Regions from separate parts of the Kluyvera fluvialis genome, predicted to be linked through region 2. Evidence: predicted binding sites of a transcription regulator. Region 2 holds the regulator's gene; each other region holds the start of a gene.
The links. Region 2 encodes CRP, which controls carbon source genes, mostly activating them, when cyclic AMP is high. Its sites were predicted from a motif close to ATGTGANNNNNNTCACAT; they were not measured.
Positions count from the first base shown of each region.

Region 1: the regulator CRP is predicted to act here: its motif matches at 1,544-1,561, upstream of AC6I4B_RS09585 (arabinose ABC transporter substrate-binding protein).
Region 3: the regulator CRP is predicted to act here: its motif matches at 2,087-2,104, upstream of AC6I4B_RS08505 (CidA/LrgA family protein).

Region 1 is NZ_AP046142.1:2,006,589-2,009,868, reverse strand. Features, by position in the region: gene araG (L-arabinose ABC transporter ATP-binding protein AraG) at 1-359, opposite strand, end outside; gene AC6I4B_RS09585 (arabinose ABC transporter substrate-binding protein) at 422-1,402, opposite strand; gene AC6I4B_RS09580 (DJ-1/PfpI family protein) at 1,662-2,219, opposite strand; gene AC6I4B_RS09575 (non-heme ferritin-like protein) at 2,916-3,280, shown strand, end outside.
Region 2 is NZ_AP046142.1:413,359-416,638, reverse strand. Features, by position in the region: gene AC6I4B_RS01925 (phosphoribulokinase) at 1-298, shown strand, start outside; gene AC6I4B_RS01920 (OsmC family protein) at 348-752, opposite strand; gene crp (cAMP-activated global transcriptional regulator CRP) at 1,057-1,689, shown strand; gene AC6I4B_RS01910 (YccS/YhfK family putative transporter) at 1,738-3,280, shown strand, end outside.
Region 3 is NZ_AP046142.1:1,773,046-1,776,325, forward strand. Features, by position in the region: gene cdd (cytidine deaminase) at 1-817, opposite strand, end outside; gene AC6I4B_RS08500 (CidB/LrgB family autolysis modulator) at 945-1,640, opposite strand; gene AC6I4B_RS08505 (CidA/LrgA family protein) at 1,640-2,038, opposite strand; gene AC6I4B_RS08510 (M24 family metallopeptidase) at 2,270-3,280, opposite strand, start outside.

The DNA.
Region 1 (3,280 bases), 1.6 Mb from region 2:
AGCAGCGAGCGATTCACGATCCCGCCACGGCCTGGCAATTGTCCAAGATAGATATTTTCTGCCACGGTCATTTCTGGGACGAGATGCAGTTCCTGGTAAATAATGGCGATACCGGCGTTAAGCGCCGCAGTGGTATCGGCAAAAGCGATCTCTTGCCCGCATAGCGCCAGCGTTCCTGCCGTCGGCGCATAATTGCCGCTCAGCACCTTCAGTAACGTTGACTTTCCGGCGCCATTTTCCCCCATCAGGGCATGGATCTGCCCGCTATAGCAGTCAAAGCTGATATCAGAGAGGGCTTTTACACCAGGGAATGTTTTGCTAATACCGCGAAAAGAGAGATAAGGGGTAGACTGTTGCATCGCAACCTCCACAATGACACGCGCCGTCTCCCCCCGCCAAAGCGGGAGGAGAGCCATCAGACTCAAAGTCCTTTTTTCGCCAGCTCTACTTTGAAGTTGTCACGGGTTATCAGCACCACGTCAGTTACCGCCGTAAATTTCGGCGGTTCAGCGCCTTTCTGCACCCAGTTGTAGAGCATTTCACTGGTTTTATAGCCGTGAATATCTGGGCTTGGCAGCAGTGAGCCAAAGAAACCGGTCGCCTGCGCTTTGGACAGTTCATTCACCGCATCAACGCCGTTGATGCCAATTCCAATCACGTTCGCCGCTTTAAAGCCCTGGCCTTCGGTTGCTCGCACACCGCCCAGCACCGTGTTGTCATTCATCCCGACAATCAGCCACTGTTTCACTTCTGGGTGTTGCACCAGTAGAGAGTTACCGGCATCGAATGCACCGGGAATATCGTTAGATTTGGTCGGGACCTGGTAGATTTGTTTTTCCGGGAATCCCGCAGCTTTTAAGGCATCCAGTGAGCCGGTGGTACGGCGGCGCGCGGTATCCAGCTCATTCGCGGTAATCGCCATGACACCGGTCGTTTTCACCTCCCAGCCGCGTTTTTGCATCTCGTTGTACAGTTCCTGCCCTTGACGTGCGCCAATTTCACTTGCCGCCATCATCACCAGGGGAACGGTATCCATCGGTTTGCCTTTAGCGTTCACGAACTGGTCATCGACGGTAATCACTTTCATGTCATAGCCGCGCGCTTTCGCCACAATCGCTGGCCCCAATTTTGGGTCTGGCGTACAAATAACAAAGCCTTTTGCGCCGCTGGCCGCCAGGCTATCGATAGCATTAAGGGTTTTCTCGCCATCCGGCACGGCAATTTTGATGACATCAAAACCGAGGTCTTTACCGGCTTTATCAGCAAATTTCCATTCTGTCTGGAACCAGGGTTCTTCCGGCTGTTTGACCAAAAAACCCAGTTTTAGATTTTCTGCCATAGCTGATTGTGACATAACCGCCGCTAGCCCAATGGCCGCCAACGCTTTGGTAAACTTGTGCATGGTTAACTCCAGCCTTAATATTCTTTTATGTAGGGAAAATCAGATAAACGATTTAAATCAGACATAAAACAAAGTATTAGCTGTTCACTTCACAGCATTAACATTGTTGAAAATAGTAATAGCTCGGAATGAACTTTCCATAAGAGAGCGGCATCACACCGCAGAATTACAGTAGGGTGATGCATAAATTCAGCAGATTTTTACATATCAAGAAGCGTGAATTGTCGGACAATTCACGCTGAGCAGACGGGAATTGGAATTACCAGCGGTAATAGATGTGATCGGCGTGATCGCGAACCGGCGCTTCATCGCCCAGCAGGCGCGCTGCCACGGTGAACGCAAAATCAAAGACATGGCCAAAGCCTTTGCCGCTGATCAGGTTGCCGTCTTCAACGACGGGTGCATCCACATACTCACCATTTTTGACGTCTTGCCATAAATCACCAGAGCACACATAACGGCGGCCTTTCAGCAGGTCGTTGCCAGCCAGTACGCGCGCCGCAGCGGAGCAAATTGGGCAGATAAATTTACCTGCTTCATCGTGTGCTGCGACAAACTTAATGACGTCCTTATTGGCCGCCAGATTGACGCTGCCCTGTGGGCCACCAGGCAGCACGACGGCGTCGTACAGCGTATCAAGGCGTTCTGCCAGCGTCGCGTCTGCCACCATCGGAATATCGTGATAGCTGACTACCGCACGAGATTCAGCGCACGACACCAGTTCAACACCGATATGCAGACGGCGCAGAATATCGATAGTGACAATCGCTTCCCCTTCTTCAAACCCTGGGGCCAGCAGTACTGCAACCTTTTTCATTTTAACTCCTGTAAATTCATCTAAAAATGGCTCTTCCAAAAACGGCGAAACAGGAAGAACTTTGCGTACTCGTAATGACTGGAAATCATCATCCTCTGGGCTTTGATAATCAAAAATGATCTAAAACAAATTAAGCACCATTCAGGTATTTCGAGGCCAAACTGATAATAATCATATAAACATAAACCTTATTATCTATGATGATCTACCGCTAACAAATAATACGTACCAAGCCGACTAAGATCTCATTTCAGGCTAATAAATTAGATTTTGATCACACTTTTTCTCACACTGAAATGCAACAGATTCATCACGATTAACAACGACTTACAATCAAAATAACCATTTGTTATATCGGTGATCATTTAATGCTACATAAAAATATAATTTCACACATTAAGATAATTCAAAGTAGTGTTGTAACTAAGTGTAAAAACAAGATGATTAGAGTTTTATTACAACAAAACTGCGGTTATTCTTTTTTTACAGAATGGGTGATACCTCTTGCGGTTATATATACAAATGATTATTCCAGCAGCATCGCCTACGCAGAAGCTGCTTGAAGAATGATAGGTATATCAGGACTACGTCTAAGCCGTAGTCACACACAAACGCGAAAATAGCGCAGGGTGAGCAGCTATTTAAACGATGCGGTATCACGTGGATCGTTCCGACCTCTTAAATAAGGATATTTGTATGGCCGTCCCTGGAATGGTGCAAAAGCTTAATACACAGATGAATCTTGAGTTTTGTGCATCCAATCATTATTTGCACCTAAGCGAGTGGTGCGCTGAACATCGGCTGACGGGAACGGCGACGTTTCTACGCAAGCGAGCGCAATCCAGCGTCACGCAAATGATGCGGGTGTTTGATTACATGAAGAGATCTGGCGCTTATCCGGTTGTAAAAGCGTTTGAACCTCATGAAGCGAAGTGCACAAATCTTGAAGAACTTTTCCTCAATACCCTTGAAGACCACGCCCAACGCAGTTCAACGTTATTGCAACTGGCGGAGCAAGCGAAAGTACTACAAGACGAAAATACCCTGAGTTTCCTGAACGC
Region 2 (3,280 bases):
CAACTACATTACTCCGCAGTTCTCGCGCACCCATATCAACTTCCAGCGAGTGCCAACGGTCGATACCTCTAACCCGTTTGCTGCGAAAAGCATTCCATCACTGGATGAGAGTTTTGTGGTCATTCACTTCCGCAACCTGGAAGGGATTGACTACCCGTGGCTGCTGGCGATGCTGCAAGGCTCGTTTATCTCGCATATGAATACGCTGGTCGTTCCCGGCGGCAAGATGGGGCTGGCGATGGAGTTGATTATGATGCCGCTGGTACAGCGGTTAGTGGAAGAGAAGAACAACGCCTGAATCATCACGATTGCCCGATAGGCAGGACGCCGCCGGGCAATCACGGATATCAGCCTTCAATCACTTCGTATGAGTGCGTGATGTTGACAGCTTTACCCAGCATCAACGCCACTGAGCAGTATTTCTCCGCCGACAGGTCAACCGCGCGTGCAACAGCCGCATCTTTCAACTCTTTACCGCTCACAATGAAGTGCAGGTTGATGTGCGTGAACAGGCGCGGTGCTTCTTCGCGGCGTACGGAAGTGAGCTTTACTTCGCAGTCAGAAACGTCATAGCGGCCTTTTTGCAGAATAGACACCACGTCAATTGCGCTACAACCACCGGCCGCCATTAGCACGATTTCCATCGGGCTTGGCGCTTTATCGCCAGAGTTGCCGTCCATCAAAATTTGGTGGCCAGAAGCCGACTCACCGAGGAAGGTCATCCCCTCAACCCATTTCACACGCGCTTGCATAATATTTAACTCCCAGGTTGCAATTTTCTTCCCAGATTACGCGCACATAACAAATCTCGCAACGGAAGGCGATCGCCGTCATGCTGAAGCGAGACACCAGGAGACACACGGCTCAAGCTATGCTAAAACAGTCAGGATGCTACGGTAATACATAAACGTACTGCATGTATGCAGAGGACATCACATTACAGGCTGCGGCAATATTCGACAGCCGACTTCCCAGGTAACGGGAAGGATACTATTGCAACCGGTGGCTGCAATGTTTTTGCCGCCGGAAAGAGCTTATAACAGAGGATAACCGCGCATGGTGCTTGGCAAACCGCAAACAGACCCGACTCTCGAATGGTTCTTGTCTCATTGCCATATTCATAAGTACCCCTCGAAGAGCACGCTGATTCACCAGGGTGAAAAAGCAGAAACGCTGTATTACATCGTCAAAGGCTCAGTGGCTGTACTCATCAAGGACGAAGAAGGGAAAGAGATGATCCTCTCTTACCTTAACCAGGGCGATTTTATCGGCGAGTTAGGCCTGTTTGAAGAAGGCCAGGAACGCAGCGCGTGGGTACGGGCAAAAACCGCTTGTGAAGTTGCTGAAATCTCTTATAAAAAATTCCGTCAGCTGATTCAGGTTAACCCAGACATCCTGATGCGTCTCTCTTCGCAAATGGCACGTCGTCTGCAAGTCACGTCTGAAAAAGTCGGCAACCTGGCATTCCTGGACGTGACAGGTCGTATCGCACAGACGCTGCTGAACCTGGCAAAACAGCCGGACGCCATGACTCACCCGGACGGTATGCAGATCAAAATCACCCGTCAGGAAATTGGTCAGATCGTGGGCTGCTCCCGTGAAACAGTGGGCCGTATTCTGAAAATGCTGGAAGATCAAAACCTGATCTCCGCACACGGCAAAACGATTGTCGTTTACGGTACTCGCTAATCCTTTAAAACGGCGTATTGTTCCAACGGTACGCCGTTTTTGTCTCTTATGTGGCGCAGGCTGATTTACCACCCGGAAGTCAACTATGCACTGCGGCAAACGCTGGTGTTATGTTTGCCGGTCGCCATTGGCCTTATCTTCGGCCATCTTCAACAAGGTCTGCTGTTTTCGCTGGTTCCCGCCTGCTGCAATATTGCCGGTCTTGATACCCCGCATAAACGTTTTTTCAAACGCCTGATTATTGGCGGCTGTCTGTTCGCCGGATGCAGTCTTGCCGTTCAGTTGTTGCTGGCGCGCGAGGTTCCGCTACCGTTGATTCTCAGCGGGCTGGCGCTGATTTTGGGCGTAACGGCGGAGATAAGCTCCCTGCACGGGCGGCTGCTGCCGGCTTCGCTGATTGCCGCTATTTTTACCCTCAGCCTGGCTGGTAATATGCCCATTTGGCAGCCGCTGCTTATCTACGCACTCGGCACGCTGTGGTATGGATTATTCAACTGGTGGTGGTTTTGGATTTGGCGCGAGCAGCCGCTGCGCGAGTCACTAAGCCTGCTCTACCGCCAGCTCGCCGACTATTGCGAAGCAAAATATAGCCTCCTGACGCAGCACACCGACCCCAACACCGCGCTGCCGCCGCTTTTAAGCCGCCAGCAAAAGGTGGTTGACCTTATTTCTCAGTGTTATCAGCAGCTACACATGCTGGCGGCAAACCAGAATAACGATTACAAACGCCTGCTGCGCGCCTTCCAGATTGGCCTTGATCTACAGGAGCACATTTCGGTGAGTCTGCATCAGCCAGAGGAGGTGCAAAAACTGGTCGAACGTAGCCACGCTGAGGCGGTGATCCGCTGGAATGCCCAGACCGTCGCCGCGCGCCTGCGGGTGCTCGCGGATGACATTCTCTATCACCGCTATCCCAGCCGTTTCAGTATGAAAAAACAGATTGGCGCGCTGGAGAAAATCACCGAACAGCACCCGGATAACCCGGTTGGGCAGTTCTGTGCCTGGCATTTCAGCCGCATTGCTCGCGTACTGCGCTTCCAAAGGCCGCTGTATCCGCGCAATCTGATGGCGGATAAAGAGCGCCGCCTGCCGCTGTTGCAGGCGTTAAAAAGCTATCTGTCGCTGAAGTCCCCCGCACTGCGCAATGCCGCCCGGTTAAGCGTGATGCTGAGCATCGCCAGCCTGATGGGCGCGGCGCTGCATTTGCCTAAACCGTACTGGATTTTAATGACGATATTATTGGTCACGCAAAACGGTTACGGTGCGACCCGTGTGCGCATTTTCCACCGTGCGGCGGGCACGCTGGCGGGTCTGGTTATCGCCGCCGTGGCCCTGCACTTCCACACGCCGCAGGGGCTGGCGCTCACCGGAATGCTGCTCATCACGCTGGGGAGTTATCTGATTATCCGCCGCAGCTATGGTTGGGCGACCGTCGGCTTCACCATCACAGCGGTATACACCCTGCAAATCCTCACGCTGAACGGTGAGCAGTTTATCGTCGCCCGTTTTCTCGACACCATTATCGGCTGCCTGATTGCCTTCGGCGGGATGCTATGGCTGTGGCCGCAGTGGCAAAGCGGCTTACTGCGCC
Region 3 (3,280 bases), 1.4 Mb from region 2:
ACTGAATCAGCGGCGCATCGGCGCGTTCGGCCAAAATAGCACGCTGGATATCCGGGTAGTCATAACCGTTAAGGCTCAACAGATTCAGCGCCCCTTGCAGCGGTGGCAGCGTAGGGTTGAAGGCGGCATTTTCTGCATAGCTGCCGCTGAAAATCGTCCCGTCACGCAACTCCAACGCCACGCCGGAAGGCGACTTGCTGTACGGCGAGTGGCTGGCGTTTGCCGCTTTAATTGCCGCTTGCGACAGGGCATCACCCTCAAGCGGATAGCCATGATCCTGCTTATCCATCAGCAGGGTTTTAATGTTCAGATCTTTTGGCCCAAAGGCATCCGGCAGATAGTCTTCCAGCGTATGCGGCTGGCGGCCCGGCAGGTTGATACGCAACGCCAGCCCGCTGTTCAGTTCATTCATAAACTGACGGCAATGCCCACACGGCGTGTAGTTAACGGTAATTGCTTGCAGTGCGGTTTCTCCGCGTAGCCATGCATGGCTGATGGCGCTTTGCTCGGCGTGGACGGTTTGCTGCATGGTCGCACCGAGAAACTCCATATTGCCGCCAAAATACCAAGTGCCACTCACGCCACGGGCGATAGCGCCAACGTTAAAGTGTGACAGATCGGCACGAGCACAGGCGGCGGCAAGCGGCAGGAGTGCAAAGGCGAGCGCGTCTTCGTCCAGCCCCGTCGCCGTTTGCAGCGATGAAACCTGCTCGGCGCTCAGCAGGGCAGGGAAATGCGCAGAGGCTAACATAGGGGCGATAGCTGTCTGCAAGTCTGCCGCCAGTTGCGAAAAAGCGGATTGAAAACGTGAATGCATGACGTTGCCTCGTAACTAGGTAATGGGATCGTAGTGTACGAGGCACGTGCGTCTTAATTAGTGATCAATGTCTCATTGTTAGTGCAACTAATGTAATTGCATCTAAAAATGTGTGATTTGTCTCGTTTTAACCCACTACTGACAGAATAATCGGGAATAAAAACGGGGCAATCAGCGAGGTAATAATGCCGCAGATAACCAACGCCAGTGAACTAAACGCCCCTTCCTGGTAGTCGATTTCCGCGCAGCGAGCCGTGCCCAGGGCGTGCGATGCCGTGCCCATTGACAGGCCGCGCGACGCTTTCGTGGTGATGCGCATCAGGTTCAGCAGCGTATGGCCAAACACCGCGCCCAGAATACCGACATAAATCACGCACACGGCGCTAATCGCGGGAATACCGCCGATACTTCCGCTCACCGCCATCGCAATGGGGGTCGTGACTGATTTCGGCATAATCGAGGCGGCAATTTGCGGCGACGCCCCCATCATTAAAGCGACGGCCGTACCGGTAATCATCGCCACCGCACTGCCGATAAAGCAGATGGTGATGATTGATTTCCAGCGAGCGCGGATTTGGTGCAGTTGTTCATACAGCGGATAGGCAAGGGCGACCACCGCAGGCTGAAGCAGCTCGTTCAGCACTTCACTGCCTTTAAAGTAATGTTCATAGGGAATGCCGGTCAGCATCAAGAATGGAATAATCACAATCATTGATATCAGCAGCGGGTTGAGCAGCGGCATTTTAAAACGGGTGCCCAATTTACGGGCGGCAAAAAAGACAATTAAGGTCAGTGGCAGTGACCACCAAATATAATGCAGCATTATTTATCCGCTCCATCTTGACCAACCACTTTACGTTCGCCGTGCACCAGATGCGAGCTCCAACTTACTACCATTAATACCACCAGCGTACTAATGGTGCAGGAAACCACAACCGGGCCAAACTGCGCTTTCAGCAGTGTGAAATATTGCATTACCCCCACGCCAATCGGCACAAACAGCAGCGCCATATAGCGAATTAACACGTAACAGCCAGGGTTGACCCATTTCGCGGGCAGAATTTGCAACGCCAGCAGTACGAAGAGAATAAGCATACCGATAATGCTGCCAGGAATAGTTATTGGCAGCAGGGAAGAAATAAAAATACCGGCGTACAGACAGACATAGATCAACACGAATGCACGCAGATATTGCCAGATGATATTCAGTGATTTGAGCATGGTATTCACCTTTCTTTGAATGCATTCATCATACAATTAAAGCCAAAAATGTGCTACCGATCACAACATGAATTCTGAGCATAACTGTTATAGATAAGCGGAACATCAGGCCGTTGACCGAGTTTTCACCTCTGTTTTCTACAGGATGTGATAAATAGCTTAAAAATCAACCATGCGCCAGCGGCAGAGCGTCTTTTGCACCTTAATCCGCCGACGCAGCTAAATGGCGATTTATGCGCCCAGCGCTTTATCTTTTGCCAGCATAAATGGCCGCAGATAGGCCACGCTGTTGGAAAGCGGGATGACGTCATCGCTGAGCGCAATATTCAGCACCGTTTTCAGGTAATCACGCCGCACGGTGATGCGCTCCCACAAGGCGGGATAATCCTGCTGAATCTGTTGGCGTAACGCGGCATCGGCGAGCGCAATGCTCTCTTCAGCGCTGACGCCGGTATAGCCCGGCACGGAAGGGATAATATCGATTTGCAAGATCATGCCGCTTTTTAGCGTCTCGCGGGAGTGCGGATAAACCGGCGACGACATCCACTCCTCATCGGCGCTAAGATGCCCCGGATTCAAGTGCCAACCGTAGCGCGCTTTTGGTAGGACCTGCTCTACCCGTGCATAAAGCTCACCGCCTGGCATCCCAATGCGAATCTGTTCCAGCCAGTCTACAACCGCCGCAAAATAGGGTTTTGCCACGCGCTCCAGATAATCTTTTTGTGCATCGGGTAACTCGTCTGCGCTGGCAATCACAAAACCGGTACGGCTGGATAATCCGCCTTTAAAACCGGTGGTCATCGACAGCGGTTGCCCCCGTTCAACCGGTTTATAGCTGGGATAGAAATTAGCTTTCTCGAAACGCTGACCGCTGGCGGCAATGGTCACCACCGTTTGATATTGCCCTTCGGCGGCCAGCAACGCGCCTAAATCGGCCTCGCGAATGCCAGGCTCTACGGCGTCCAGCGCGCGCAACATACAGTTGGAGGCCAGGTTAGCACCGTATTCATAATGGGCAATTTCGTTGGCGTTATTCACCGTCCTGGCGCCGTTATCACCACCGATAAATAGGGCGGCGGCGTTTTCTATCAGCGTATCGGCGGCAACGCTTGCCTGAATCGCCTCAACAATAAAGTACGGTAGGTCAAAATAGTGGCGGTTATCGGTGTGGGCGGAGGTAAACATCTTCCAGCCGACCAGGCCTACTTTTTTCGCCGCGCTGAGTCCAGATGCCTGTAATAG